Regions from separate parts of the Humidesulfovibrio idahonensis genome, predicted to be linked through region 1. Evidence: predicted binding sites of a transcription regulator. Region 1 holds the regulator's gene; each other region holds the start of a gene.
What was found. Region 1 encodes sigma-54, which starts transcription at its own class of promoters, with help from an activator protein. Its sites were predicted from a motif close to CTGGCACGGNNNNTGCTT; they were not measured.
Positions count from the first base shown of each region.

Region 2: a site for sigma-54 is predicted at 2,246-2,263, ahead of ACYQ4W_RS06625 (VgrG-related protein). Genes of this name have one in related genera too.
Region 3: a site for sigma-54 is predicted at 1,416-1,433, ahead of ACYQ4W_RS10280 (DVU0150 family protein). Genes of this name have one in related genera too.
Region 4: a site for sigma-54 is predicted at 2,214-2,231, ahead of ACYQ4W_RS02990 (TylF/MycF/NovP-related O-methyltransferase). Genes of this name have one in related genera too.

Region 1 covers NZ_BAAHYE010000002.1:1,184,914-1,188,437, forward strand. The annotation lists gene ACYQ4W_RS05815 (PTS sugar transporter subunit IIA) at 1-332, opposite strand, end outside; gene hpf (ribosome hibernation-promoting factor, HPF/YfiA family) at 335-877, opposite strand; gene rpoN (RNA polymerase factor sigma-54) at 917-2,362, opposite strand; gene lptB (LPS export ABC transporter ATP-binding protein) at 2,643-3,365, opposite strand; gene ACYQ4W_RS05835 (LptA/OstA family protein) at 3,367-3,524, opposite strand, start outside.
Region 2 covers NZ_BAAHYE010000002.1:1,339,280-1,342,803, forward strand. The annotation lists gene ACYQ4W_RS06620 (AraC family transcriptional regulator) at 123-968, shown strand; gene ACYQ4W_RS06625 (VgrG-related protein) at 1,126-2,166, opposite strand; gene mutY (A/G-specific adenine glycosylase) at 2,292-3,524, opposite strand, start outside.
Region 3 covers NZ_BAAHYE010000003.1:873,348-876,871, reverse strand. The annotation lists gene ACYQ4W_RS10285 (sulfite exporter TauE/SafE family protein) at 1-973, opposite strand, end outside; gene ACYQ4W_RS10280 (DVU0150 family protein) at 1,003-1,302, opposite strand; gene ACYQ4W_RS10275 (sigma 54-interacting transcriptional regulator) at 1,573-3,524, shown strand, end outside.
Region 4 covers NZ_BAAHYE010000002.1:569,856-573,379, reverse strand. The annotation lists gene ACYQ4W_RS02995 (NACHT domain-containing protein) at 1-255, opposite strand, end outside; gene ACYQ4W_RS02990 (TylF/MycF/NovP-related O-methyltransferase) at 1,433-2,146, opposite strand; gene ACYQ4W_RS02985 (TetR/AcrR family transcriptional regulator) at 2,733-3,290, opposite strand.

The sequences.
Region 1 (3,524 bases):
CCAGTCATCTGCTCCGGGGCGAGCACGAGGAAAAAGATGTTGCAGGGCTTGAAGTCCAGCGCTTCGAAGTCCACGCCCATTTTGCTGCGCGCCACGAGCACGATGATGTTCTCAAGCGCGGGCAGTTTGCCGTGGGGAATGGCCACCCCGTCGCCAATGCCCGTGGTGCCGAGACCCTCCCGGTCCAGCAGGACCGAGAGGGCGAGTTCGGCGTCCAAATGGGGATGGCGGGCCGCAATGGCGCCCGTCATCTCCCGCAACACATCGGGCTTGGTGGTCGAGGCAAGCTCGGGCAGCACCAGATCCCGGTCAAGGTACTCGTCAAGGCGCATCGTTAGTTTCCAGGGTCGATGAGACCGAAGTCTCCGTTCTTGGTGCGGTAAAGCACATTGACGCGTGAGGTGTCCGCATTGCGGAACACGAGAAACTCGAACTTCCTGCTCTCAAGCTGCATGGCCGCTTCATCGACGCTCATGGGCTTGGGCTCGAAGTTGTCCGTCTCCTTGATGGTCGGAGTGCGGCCGCCGGGCTCTTCGCTAAAGCTGATGACATCCATGCGGGCTGCCCGGGGAGTGCCGCCGCGGCGGCGCTCCTTGTGGCGCTCGCGCATGCGCTTCAGCTGCGCCTCCAGCTTGTCCAGCACCTGGTCGATGGTGGAGTACATGTCCTCGGATTCTTCGTAGGCGGAGATGTGCAGGTTGTCCGAGAGCAGGACAACATCGGCCTTGTGGCGGAACTTCTCCACGGAAAGGCTGATCTGCAGCTCCGTCTCAACGGTATCGCCAATGAACTTGCCCATCTTCTCAAAGCGGGAAGAGGCATATTCCTTCAAGTGGTCAGAGGGCTCGAAATTCTTGAAGGCGAAAGAAATGTTCATGCAATACCTCCGTGATGCTTGATGGCGGGCGACGCCTGTTTAGAAGACCTGCTTGCGCTTGGAGGAGGATTCGATGTTCATCGCGGTGCGGTATTTGGCTACCGTGCGCCGCGCGATGTTCACCTCCAATTTCTGCTTGAGGATCTCGCCTATCTGTTCATCGCTGAGTGGTCTTTTGGGGTTCTCCTCGTTTATCAGTTGTTTAATGAGCGCCTTGACGGATTCGGAACCGACCTGGGTGCCGTCGTCAAGGTCTAGGGCGCTGTTGAAAAAGAACTTCAGCTCATAAATGCCGTGCGGCGTTGCGACATACTTGCTCGTGGTGATGCGGCTCACCGTGGACTCGTGCATGCCGATGTCCTCCGCAACCTCTTTCAGGATCAGCGGTTTGAGCTTGGTGACGCCAAACTCGAAAAAGTCGCGCTGAAACCGAACGATGCTCTCCATCACCTTGTACAAGGTCCGCTGCCGCTGGTAAAGGCTCTTCATCAGCCACTCCGCGCTGCGCACCTTGTCTTGAAAATAATCCTTTTCCGTCGAGGTCTTGGCCTTCAAATTATCCACATAAAAACTGTTGAGCTGCAGCCTGGGGAAGCCGTCTTCGTTGAGCACGATGACAAAGTCCTGGCCGTGCTTGTAGACGAAGACGTCCGGGCTCACGAACTGTGGGTCGTTGGAGGAGAAATGCGCGCCGGGCATGGGCTCAAGGGTCTGGATGACGTCCAGATACTCCTTCAGGTCCTCCATGCTGATGCGGAACTTCTTGGTGAGGGGCTTGTAGCGATGCTTCTCCAGGTCCTCCAGGTGGTCGCGCACCAGGGAAACCAGGATGGGGTCGCGGTCGTACTTCAGGACTTCGATCTGCACCAGCAGGCATTCCTGCACGCTGCGCGCGGCCACGCCAACAGGATCGAGCCGCTGGATGCGCCGGATGACCGTTTCGACATCGGCGGGCTGCACACCGGGCAGCTGCTCGCAGATCTCCTCGGCCGTGGCCTGAAGATACCCGCGCGAATCGAGGTTGCCGATGATGATTTCGCCGATGGAGAGGTCACGGTCGGAGAAGTTCGACAAGCGCATCTGCCACGAGAGGTGGCCGTCCAGATTGGGCTTTGAGGTCAGGCGGGCTTCGAAGGAGAGGCCCTCCTCCGGCACTTCGAGGTCGCGGCCCATGGCCTGCTTGGTGACGCTCGAAAATTCGCCCAGGTAGTTTTCCCAGTCCGCCGTGCGCATGAGGTCTTCCTCGGCGCGGCTTTCAGAGTCGGTGTGGGCATGCTCGTAATCGTCTAGAGTATCTGTGGAGGGCGCGGTATCAACCACATCCGGATCAAGCTCCTCCAAAAACGGATTTTCCATCAGCTCTTGCTGAATGGTCTCCACAAGCTCCAGCCGAGAGAGCTGCAAAAGCTTGATGGCCTGCTGCAGCTGTGGCGTCATGACCAGCTGCTGCGTCAGCTTGAGTTGTTGGCGAAGCTCAAGACCCATAGTCGATAACTGCTGCCTCCATCGGAACAGGCGTACAGGACGCCGAAATTTTACTTACCCCATGCGGGCTTTTGCGTGTTCAGGGTGCCACAGGCAGAAGGCCTGTGCAAGATTTTTCTGATAACCCTGCAAATATACGCACAATTCCAGAGCGGGGGAAAGACATGAAAAAAGTGTACCAACCTTCTGCTCTTGTGTAAATCCACAAAACTGAAGTTCGGCACGGCAGGATGGGGCAAGGCCCTTATAACCGGCGTGATTCAAACAGGATTTCCAAGGATCAGAGACTGAAGGACTCGCCCAGGTAGAGTTTGCGGGCTTTGCTGCTCTGCACGATTTCTGTGGGGCTGCCGTCAAGGATGACCATGCCCTCGTACACCAGATAGGCGCGGTCGCAAATATTCAATGTTTCACGAACATTGTGGTCGGAGATGAGGATACCGATGCCCATTCTTTTGAGCACGGAGATGATCTCCTGAATGTCGATGACAGCGATGGGATCGATGCCGGCAAAGGGCTCGTCGAGGAGGATGAACTTGGGATTCAAAATGAGCGCCCGGGCGATTTCCAGGCGCCGGCGCTCGCCGCCGGAGAGGAACATGGCCGGCTGGTTGGCCAGCTTGGTGATGTTGAACATCTCCAGCAGCTCAACGGCCCGCGCCTCGCGCTGGGCGCGCGTCATGGGCATCTGCTCCAGAATCACGTCCAGATTCTTGCGCACGGAGAGCTTCTTGAAGATGGAGCTTTCCTGCGGCAGGTACGAAAGTCCGAGCCGCGCGCGCTCGTGCAGGGGCCTTTCGGTCACGTCCTGGCCGTCGAGCACGACATTGCCCGTGGTCGGATTCACCACGCCCACCAGCATGTAGAACGTGGTGGTTTTGCCAGCGCCGTTGGGGCCAAGCAGTCCCACCACTTCGCGGTCGCGGATGGACAGATTGATGTGGCGCACGACCTCGCGTTCGCCATAGCGTTTGGAAAGATTGGTGGCGGTGAGCTCGGACATGCTATTTCTTGTCCTTGGGTGAGAAGAATATGGCCTCGACCCTGCGCTGCGCGCCGCTCAGAACCTCGCTGCGGTTCTCGCGGATGTAGAACTTGATCACGTCGCCGCGCACGGTGTTCTGCCCTTCGCGCAGGATGGGATTGCCCTCCATGCGCATGA
Region 2 (3,524 bases), 150 kb from region 1:
ACAATCAGGAGGATGCCTGCGCTGGGGGGGAAGCGCTTTTCCTGTTGGCTTAGCTACCCTTTCCCGGTTATGGTCGTCTATCGCTGAAACGACAAAACATATCGCCAAACGGACAAGCGCTTATGGAACGCGTTTTACCTAAACTATCCGCCCTGCCCCGGCCCATCTTTCCCCGTGTCGAAGCCTTGACGCAGCCCTCCTGGGTGCGGGTGCACGCGCACGACTGGATCCAGCTTTCTTACGCCACGCGGGGCGTGCTGGGCGTGCGCACGCGCCTGGGCAGCTACCTGGCCCCGCCCCAGCGCGCCATATGGATTCCTCCCGGGCTTGAGCACAGCGTGGTCAGCACGGAGCGCACGCAGATGCGCAGCCTGTACATCGACCCCGCTGCCGCGCCCTGGGGCTGGGCCCAGTGCCGCGTGCTCAGCGTCACGCCCCTGGTGCGCGAGCTCATCCGCGTGGCCACGCGCCTGCCGGAATACTACGACGAAACCGGACCTGCCGGACGGCTTGTGGCCGTGCTGCTCGACCAGCTCTCCGAACTCAAGGAGGTGCTCTTTTCCCTGCCGTTGCCCGTGGACGAGCGGCTCTTGCGGGTGAGCGCGCAGTTGGAGGCCCAGCCCGACGACCAGCGCACGTTGACGGAGCTGGCCAAAAGCGCGGGGCTCTCCGGCCGAACTCTGACGCGGCTGTTCCTGCACGATACCGGGCTTTCCTTCCGCTCGTGGCGCAGGCGGCTTCGGCTGCTCAAGTCTCTGGACGGCCTGGAGGCGGGCGACAGCGTCACGAAAGTGTCGCTGGACTCCGGCTACACCTCGACCTCGGCCTTCATAGCGGCCTTCCGGCGGGAATTCGGCGTCACCCCGCGCGAGGCCATGCAGGCCCCGCCCCTGTCCGACTCCGCCTTGAGCGAACCCGCGCCGCAGCAATCCTCTCCAACGGAATCCGCGCCGAAGGCGCACACCTGAGGCAAGGGATACTGTCCGCCGGCGTCTTGCCGGTGAATGCGCCAGCGCCAGGGCCGCTAACCTGGAAAAGGCGCGCCGGGAATTGGCGGCGGCCAACGCAAAAAAGCGCGCCGGAGCGCGCTTGATGCTGTCGTGGGATTTTGGACGTGCGCAGGGATTACACGATGCGGCTCATGCCTTGCTTCTCCAGCATGGCGAGGACCATGTCCTTCTCCTGCCGCAGCCTGCCGCGCACGCTGGCGCGCACGGCGTCGGTGGAGCCGCCGAACTGGTTCTGCCGCTTGTTGTACACCTCGCTCACCAGGGCCTGCTCAAAGCCCTTGGCCCCGCTGACCGCCTCGGCCACGGCGGGCGCATGTCCACCGCCCTTGCCCAAAAACTTGTCGATGGCCTGGTTGAAGATGCGGGCCGCGCCGCTGGCTCCGTGCTGCACGGCGGTGCTGAACAGCGCCTCGCGCAGGGCGGGCTTTGCGGTTTCGATGTCCACGCCGGTCTGCATCAGAATCTTTTCCCGCGCGGGCTGGTAGTGGTCCTTTTTGATGAACTCCGTTTGCAGGGCCTCGAACTTTTCCGGGGTTTCCGCAGCGATGCGCGCCCATTCGGCGGGCATGCGGCCCTGGGTCGAGCCGGTGTTGGCCGGACCGGAACGACGCAGACGCTCGGCCATGGCGGGGTCGCGCTCGGCCAAAAAGCTGATGAAACGGTTCATGGTTCCGGCGCGGGAGGAAATCTGGAACTTGCCGTAGCTTGTGCCGCCGGTGCGGTCGAACCCCACCGCCGCGATGCCTTTCTCACCCGATTCGAACATGGCGGCGATGGAGCCGAGGCCCTGCGCCGAGGCGTTGCGGGTAAGGGCCTTCTCCGGGCTCTGCGCGGCGTTCGGCTTTTGCAGCGCGCCCGGGCCCTGCCCGGTCAAACGGGCAATGGTCGACAACGCGTCCATCATCATGCTGTCGTTCAGCATGGCGGTGTCCATGCTGCCGATGGCGTTGGCGGGCTGCTCGTCGGTGGCGAGGCTCATGTTGATGGCCTGCTGGGCCATGCGCATCTGCGCCTGGAAGGCGACGGTTTTGGGATCGACCTTGCCCCCCGCGGCGCGCGGAATAGCGCCTGCCGCGCCGAGGCCGTTCAGCCCGCCGCCGGACTCCGCCTCCTGCAGGATGCGGATCGTATCGGAAATATTGTTGTTGCCGGACATCTGCTTCCCTCCGGTGCCGGTTCCTGTGGGGCAAAGGCCCTGTCAGGAGATTGATCGCGACACGTTCACGGAAGCGGGTAAGCATGGACCGTGCCTACCAGAAATCACGATGCAATATTGATTGGTTAGAGCGATCGGGAAGCGGCGAGGAAGGCGTTCAGGCGCAGGTCTGTCAGAAGTTTGGCCACCAGGCGCGAGTGCCCCGAGGGGAAGGCGTAGTCCTTCAGCTCGCCCGGGGCCACAAAGCGCGCCTCGTCGGCCTCGTTCAGGCAAAAGCGCGTCTCCGGGTCCACGCCGGGCGCGGCCTGGCAGAAGAATCCGTGCAGGGTGATGCGGTAGCGCGTGTAGCTGGTGCGCAGCACGCCGATCTTGCCGCCGGCCAGAACGCCCAGCTCGGTCTCCTCCTGGTACTCGCGCACCAGGGTCTCTTCCGGCGTCTCGCCCTCCTCCATCACCCCGCCGGGGAACTCCCACAAGCCGGGCCACACGTCGCCCTGCCTGCGCTTTTGGATGAAGATGCGGCCACGGCTGGCCAGCACGCCGCAGGCCATGTCCACGCGGATGATCTCCGGTCCCGGCTTCAGCACCGGGCGGGCTTCCGCCGTGCCGCAGGCCAGGGCTTGGCACTGCGCCGCCACAGGGCACGACGGACAATCCGGCTTGCGCGGCTTGCACACCAGGGCGCCAAGCTCCATCAGCGCCTGATTGAACTCGCGGGCGTGCAGCGGGTCGAGCAATTGCACGGCCACGGCCTCGATGCGCCGCCTCACCGCCGGAACGCTCACGGGCTCGCCGATGTTCAGCACGCGGGCGAACACGCGCAGCACGTTGGCGTCCACGGCGGGCAAGGCCGCGTTGAAGGCCACGCTGGCGATGGCTCCGGCAGTGTACGGCCCCACGCCAGGCAAGGCGCGGATGGCCTCGGGGTCGCTGGGGAACGCCCCGCCGTGAACCTCCATGATCCGGCGCGCGGCGCGGCGCAGGTTGCGGGCGCGGGAATAGTAGCCCAGCCCCTCCCAGAGCTTGAGCACCTCGTCCTCGCCGGCAGCGTCCAGGGCCGCCACATCCGGAAAGCGCGCGATGAAACGCTCGAAGTAGGCCACGCCCCGCTCCATCTGCGTTTGCTGGAGCATGATCTCCGAGAGCCAGACGTGATAGGGGTCGAGGGTGCGCCGCCAGGGCAGGTCGCGCGCGCTGCGCGCAAACCAGTCCAGCAGCTCCTGCCGGAAGGCCAGGATGTCGAGATGCTCCGCCGCGGCGATGCCGCAGGAGGACAAGGCGGCGGCCGCTGCGGTCACCGAAGAAACGGGCGAAGCGGAAACTGCGGCGGCGGCTCCGGCGACAGGCGCAAGCCGGGG
Region 3 (3,524 bases), on a different contig from region 1:
GGCTCGAAACCGTGACCAGGACGATGGCCGTGGAGACGTCGTCCAGAATGGGCAGATTCATGCCCTTGGCCATGAGCTTGGTGATGATGGAGAGGATGCAGCCGACGACCGCGATGCCGAAGGCGTAACGGATGCCGTAACCCTTGATGTACTTGGTGGCCACAGCGCCAACCTGAGCGCCCATGGAGGCGCCGATGAGCATGATGACCGCGGCCACGAGTTCGGTGCGGCCCTTGTAGGTGTAGGTGCCGGCGCCGTACAGGCCGGAGATGGCGACTTCGAAGAGGTCGGTGCCGACGGCCACGTGGGTCGGGCAGCCGACGATGTAGATGAGCGAAGGCATGCGGATAAGACCGCCGCCGATGCCCAGGATGCCGGCCAGCCAACCTGTGAGGAAGCTCACGAAGATGGGCAGCCAAGCGGAGCAATAGATGCCGGCTTCGTTGAAGTGGATCATGGGCGGAATCTTGATGGCGTGGAAGGTCTTGTGCCACTGCACGCCCACGGCCTGGCTCGCGTCCTGACCGGCGGCGCGCATCTCGGCTTCCTTGCGCTTCTTCACGTTGATGTCATGGAAGACCATCCAGGCGATGAAGGCAAGAAGGATGATGTAGAGGTAGCGGACAACCTTTTCAACGTTGCCCAGCCGCTCTAGCCACATGATCATTTGCGCCCCGATTTCGAAGCCCACCACGGTTCCTACGAGCATGATGAAGCCCAGCTTGTAGTCGACGTTGCCGAACTTGCCGTGCCGCATGGTGGAAATGAGCGACTTGCCCGCCATGTGGGCAATGTCGGTGCCGATGGCGAACGCCATGGGGAAGCCAAGGATGTTAAGGCCGGGGGTGACCATCCAGGCGCCGCCCATGCCGAAGAATCCGCCGATGATGCCCACGCCCACGCCAAGGATGATGAGGCCGGGCCAGAAAATTTTCACGCCCGCGATGGGCATGAGGACGTACAACCATTCCATATCGCACTCTCCTCTCTTTTAGCCCTGGGTTAGTGGTCCGCGAGGTCGCGGCTCTTCAGGTCGATGCCGATGAAGCCCATGAGGAAGTCGGCAAACACGCCAAAGATCACGCCGATCGTCGGGATCAACACGATGGTCAGCAGGGCGAAGTACAGGTGGCTCTCGTTGTAGAGATTGGTCCACCAGGCTTCCCAGCCGGTAAACTTGCGCGTGTCCGCCACGATGACGATGTTCTCGATCTTGCCTCCGCCAGCGGCCAGAGCGAACTCTGGAATCGCCAGGCAGAGGACCATGCACCAGGTGAACAGCTTGTACAGACGAGCTTTCATTGGATCCTCCTAAAGCTTGTTCAAAATCTATCGAACCCCAACCACACATCCGGCTTTGTGAAAGATTTCCCGCCACTCGGCCGGTTCGATCCTCCGGATTTCGCGAAAGGATAAAGCAAACGCCGTGCCACACGAAATAAACTTGACGGAATCATTGCGTTTATTGTAATCGTGCAGTTGGGCTTGCGCGAATCGCGCAGCCAGATTGCGCTTTCTTTCACATATCCTGCGCGAAATAACGGGCTTGCGGAACAGCATATTGGGGGTGCCATGGCTTGGGGAGCATATCGCGCCAAGGCGGAAAGCGAAGCGGCCAACCACTATTGGGCTTCCTGGAGCGTGCGCAAGAAGCTTCTGGCCTCGCTCATCCCATCCATCCTGCTCATCCTCGTGGTGGCCGGGTATGTGACCAACTGGTTTTCCACGCGATATTTGAATCAGGCGCTGCAACGCACGGCGCAAGTCCAGAACCTGGCCCAGGCGCGGGAAGTGGAGGCGCTTCTCGAATACTACCGCCTTTCGCTCTTGAACCTGACCAAGCAGACCCCGGACCGCGAACACCTGCAGCACGCCATCGAACGTTGGGGCGTGCATCATCCCGGCGCCGTGAAGGAGCTGGCCTTTGTCGGCGTCAACACGGCCGATAGCGTCCTTTTGGTGCAATCCGACAACGGCATCGTCGAAATCCGCCACGACCAGTACGCGGCCATCAAGGGCAGCCCCATCTCCCAGGCGCAGCGCATACGCGGGCTCAAGGCCGGGGCCATGCCGTTTTCGGACATGACGGAAGCCGTGTACCCGCAGGCCTCATTGCCGAACCAGATGGAGCCGCAGACCTTCGTGGTGTTCCGGCTGGTCACGCCGGTCATGGACGCGCTGGGCACGTTGCGCGGGTATCTTTCCCTCGGCATCGACGCGCGCTCCCTGCGCAACATCCTTTCCTTATATAACTCGCCCAAGTCGCCGCTGTATGCCTTTGCCCGCACGAGCGAAACGCGCTTCAGCTATTTCTTCGACGACCAGGGCTGGATCCTGTTCCAGTCCGAGAACTACGAGGAGGGGGAGCGCGAGCTTGCCGTGGAGGTGGCGCGCCTGGGCATGACGGGCGATTACGGCCTGCCGGACTACGACAAGGCCTTCCGTCCCCTTCCCAAGCACGAATCCTACTGGCGCATGATCGTGGACGTGCAGTCCGGACGCGGCGGCGTGAACGACGTGGACCTGCCCTCGGAATCCGTGGACCTGCTGAGCCCCAATCATTTTCTGGTGTATGCGCCGGTGCGCTTCATGGAAAACCCGGACAAGGGGCCGACGATCATCGGCGGCATCGCCTATGTGGACCGCAGCCGCCTGACGGACGCCGCGGAGTTCCGCCACCTGGACGTCATGCTCATCATCACCATTTCGGGCATGGGCCTTGTGGCCCTGGTCATCTTCTTCGTCAGCCGGGTCATCACCAGCCCGCTGCACCGCCTTGCCGCGGAAATCCGCATCATGTTCGAGGAGAAGACCCTGCGTCCCATCCGGCTCGACAGCCGGGACATGGAGTCGGACCTGCTGGCCCGTGCGCTCAACCGCATGATCATGTCCATTCAGGACAAGCAGGAGCAGATCCGCAAGCGCGACGAACAGATACACCTTGTGCAGCAGCGCGAGAAAGTCTCCTTCGACAACGAGATACCAGCCTCGCTCGGCTGGCGGCTGGTGGGCGAAATTCCGGACCTCATCGGGCAAAGCCAGCCCATGGCGACCTTGCAGAGCCTGATCCGCAAGGCGGCGAGCACCGAAGCCGACGTGCTGGTCGTGGGCGAAACAGGCACCGGCAAGGAGCTCACCGCAGAGGCCATCCACAAGTTCAGCAGCCGCGCCAGCAAGCCGTTCATCTCCATCAATTGCGGTGGCCTGGACGAGAATCTGCTCATGGATACGCTGTTCGGCCACGTGAAGGGCGCCTTCACCGAAGCCCGGACGGACCGCAAGGGCGCGTTTCTGGCCAGCGATGGCGGCACCCTCTTCCTCGACGAAATCGGCACCGCAACCCCGAAGGTGCAGAAGGCGCTTTTGCGCGCGCTCTCCGTGCGGCGCACCCGGCCCCTTGGCAGCGACCAGGAAATCGACTTCAACGTGCGGGTCATCGCCGCAACCAATGTGGACCTCATGGAGCTGGTGCAGCGCGGCGAGTTCCGCGACGACCTCTACTATCGGCTCAAGGTCATCTTCAT
Region 4 (3,524 bases), 620 kb from region 1:
CCTATTGTCGCCAATCAGAATTTTAGAGTCGCAATAGAATTTTTTGATATTAACTGGCTTGTCCACCTGCCAAAGAGTCTTCACCAACCCGTATTTGAGTATTTTTTTGTATGCCGCATTAAGCTTTGTGGAGTTTGCAAATTGCTCTATGCCCTTTTGCGTTGTCTCTCGGCAGGTGTCGTGTATGCTTTTTAGTATATACTTGAGCATTTCTTTTCCGACAAAGGTTCCTGCGGCGGCTGTCACTGGGTCCATCACTCTCCCCTCCCCATTTCTGTTTGTTTGCCTATAGCAATTCCTAACTTTTTACGCAAGGGACTCCTGTGCGGGGCCGAAAGGTTGGAAATATGGTTGGAATCGTTGAGGGCAAAGCGAATAAGGAGGTCAGGATTTCTCCTAACCACCTTTGATTACATGCGTCTCCATGGGGAGCACCCTCCCCCCGTTGCCAGCTTGAAAGGCTTATGCCCTTTCATACCAAGCGATGGGGGCGAACATCTCTTTTGACGTGTCACTCAGACTGTACGGATTGTCTAATGGGCCGATATCAATGATGACGCCTTTGAGGCACAACACATCTCGATCTGACGCTTGCTGGGTGAAGACAAGTCGAAGCATAACGGTCCCACTCGAAGTGAGAATTCATGTCCGTCGGAGTTGCGCGTCTGACTTTCGGGACAAATCTGAAAAGTCCATACGTGATGAGTCTTGTGCATGCCAGACACTACCCTAATGTTCCCAAACATCAGTCCGGATCAACTCACCCATTGTTGGTATCCCACGCCAAAAGTACAGAAATATTAGAGAGGTACACCGACGACATCTATAGATAGTGGTATCGCTAGGTCCACAGCCGGGGGGAGGGTACGGGATCCCCCCTCCCCAGACAAGAGGCTGAGAGCCAGCTGCCCTCCGTGGGAACGGTCTTGGATGGTTGGCAGAGAGAAGGAGGTGAGAACGCCTCGGAGTGTGGTGGCAACTCCCAATGGAGAAGATTAGTTTCGGCTTCCCTTACCAAGTCAAGGTGTGTATTGCCCCTCCTCGGAGAGCGGAAGACCTTGTGATGCCTGTACAACTTTCCGTACAGCACGACAGTTTGCGTTAGGTATTTCCTTTTAATTTTAGCATATTGCGTTGTTGATTCGACCGACTCCCCCTCCGCCATTTGCGCCACTTCCCCCCATTTCCAAGGCAAGCCGAAACGCTCCCCCCGCGAACCAGAGCAGGCGCGAAACCGGCCCGCGCTCTGCGGTGCGGAGCTTGGCTTCTTGCGTCTTTTCGCAGCGACCTGTTGTGGCGGCGGGCCAAGCCAGCGGCAGGCCACCCTATGAGCGGTGCGGCGTCCAGCGTTCCACAGCGCCGAAAGCGGCCTTGCAAAGGCTAGCCCGGCCTTGCCGGCCCACTTCACGTATGCTGACGACCGGCGGCGTCCCTAGGCCGTTATCTCCACCACCAGCTTCACGAAATCGCGGCGGCGCGCCCGGATTTTGTAGCTGCGTCCACAGGCCAGGCAAAAGTCCTCAAGGGCCGCGTACTCATCGGTGAACCCGCGCGCGGTGAACTCGTCGAACAGGATGATGGTGCCCGGCCGGATGTGCCGGTTCATCATCATGAGCACATAGAGCGAGGACGAATACAGGTCCGCGTCCATGTGCAGCACCAGCCGGTTGCGCGGCACAAAGCCGAGGCTGAAGGCGTCCACAGTCTGCTGGAACAAGCCCTTGATGAAGGCGGCGCGGCTGTCGTCCACCTGCGGCACCTGCCCGCCCGTGCTGTAGGCGCCCTTGGGCGCATCCTCCTGCCAATTTTCCGGCAGCCCCTCAAAGGAATCAAAGCCGTAAAAGCGCGACTCGGCCTGCTTGCTTAAGCCCAGCCAAGCGCGGAAACTTTCTCCCCCGGCAACGCCAAACTCCAGATAATCAACAGGAACTTTGCCCACAACGCGATTGTACACGTACGCGTAGAAGGCTTGGCGCTCCTCGTAAGAAAAGTCCATGACCACGCAGTCGTCGCCAATGCCCGAGGCGACCTTGTTGAACTGCCGCTGGCGGTACTGCATGTTGAAGTCTTCCGGCTCGCCATGGGCCAACATGTGCACGGCAAATTTGATGATATCTCCGGGACTCGACGCTTGTTCCCTGTACATCGCAGGCTCCTTGCTTGTGCGTTCGGCGCTGCGCAGCACCGCTGCGGACCGATATTGCCCAGGGCTTAAGCAAGTTGCGTTCCAGTGATCGCGAAGCATTTCCGAGAGCTGCCGCTCCACGCGCCCCGCCTGGCTGCGCGACGAGAGAAGCGTCTCCGGAACGGCACACAAGACGGCAGCGCTCCGACCTTCTGAAACGCCCAGAGCGATGCCACCTGCGAAGCAAGCCGAGCGACCAGATGGCGCACCAGGGCGGAAGCCGAGCGGCCCGGCAGCGCTTCACAGACCCACCACACGGAATCGGCCCGACGGCGCGGCGCGGCCTGCTGCGGCCAGGCGGACAGAAAGGGAAAAGCCCCCGGCGAATGTCTTCGCCAGGGGCTTTCGGGGGTTGTTAGTGCTTGATGCACTGCTTGTACATGAACAACGCGATGAGACCCAACACAGCCAATGCGCCGGCAATGGCGCCCAAATCAGCAAGGCTCATTATCGCCTCCACGGGCTTGCGCCCGATATAGCCAGCAGGCGGCAACCGTCGTCCACCGGGTTTTTGCCGTCCCACAGCGGGGCGTCGTCATTCCATGCTTCATGGCTCGCGCGCCAGCAAAATCTTGTCGTAGAACGCGGCCAGATGCTTGGCGCCGTCGTAGTCGCGCTTGAACTCAAAGAGCTTGAGCCGCCCGACGCCATGCAGCGAACCGAGGATCATGTAGGCCAGCTCCTCGGTGTCGCGGATTTGAAATTCGCCGCTCGCCGCGCCCTTTTCCAGCACCTCCAGAATGTCGGCGTAGAGGTGCTCGTAGAACCCGACGGCTCCATGCCCCTGCCTGGCCGAGGCGCTTTGATACAGGAACTGCGCCCCTTCCGGGTTCTGGTCGAGGAAGGCGAAATGGTGGTCGAAAAGCGCGTGCAGGCTCGCAAGGGCGGTGTCGGTCTTGGGCAAGGCCCGCAAGGCGGAGGTATAGGCGGCGTCCAGCTCCTGGGCCACGGCCCGGATGACGCTTTCCTTGTTCTCGAAGTAATAGAAGAGCAGCCCCTTGGCCACGCCCGCCTTGGCGGCGATGGCGGCGATGGTGGCGGCCTTGACGCCCTTTGCGGCGACAAGGCTCTTGGCGGCGTTGAGTAAGGCGCGGCGATTGTCCATCAGCACCTCTTTGACCACTTGGTCAACTTGCCTGAACGATCGACCTCTTTCGGCATCTTGTCAAGCCGCTGCGGCGCACGAAGACAACTATCGACAAGAGGGCGCACGCTGCGGCGTGGTGGGGCAACGTCGCGGTGTGGCGGAAGACGGGAATGATCCTGGGGGATTTCCGTTGCCAAGCGCTCCCACAGTGCGGACGTGGAGTCAGGTGATTGCGCCAAGTCTGCCGGGCCA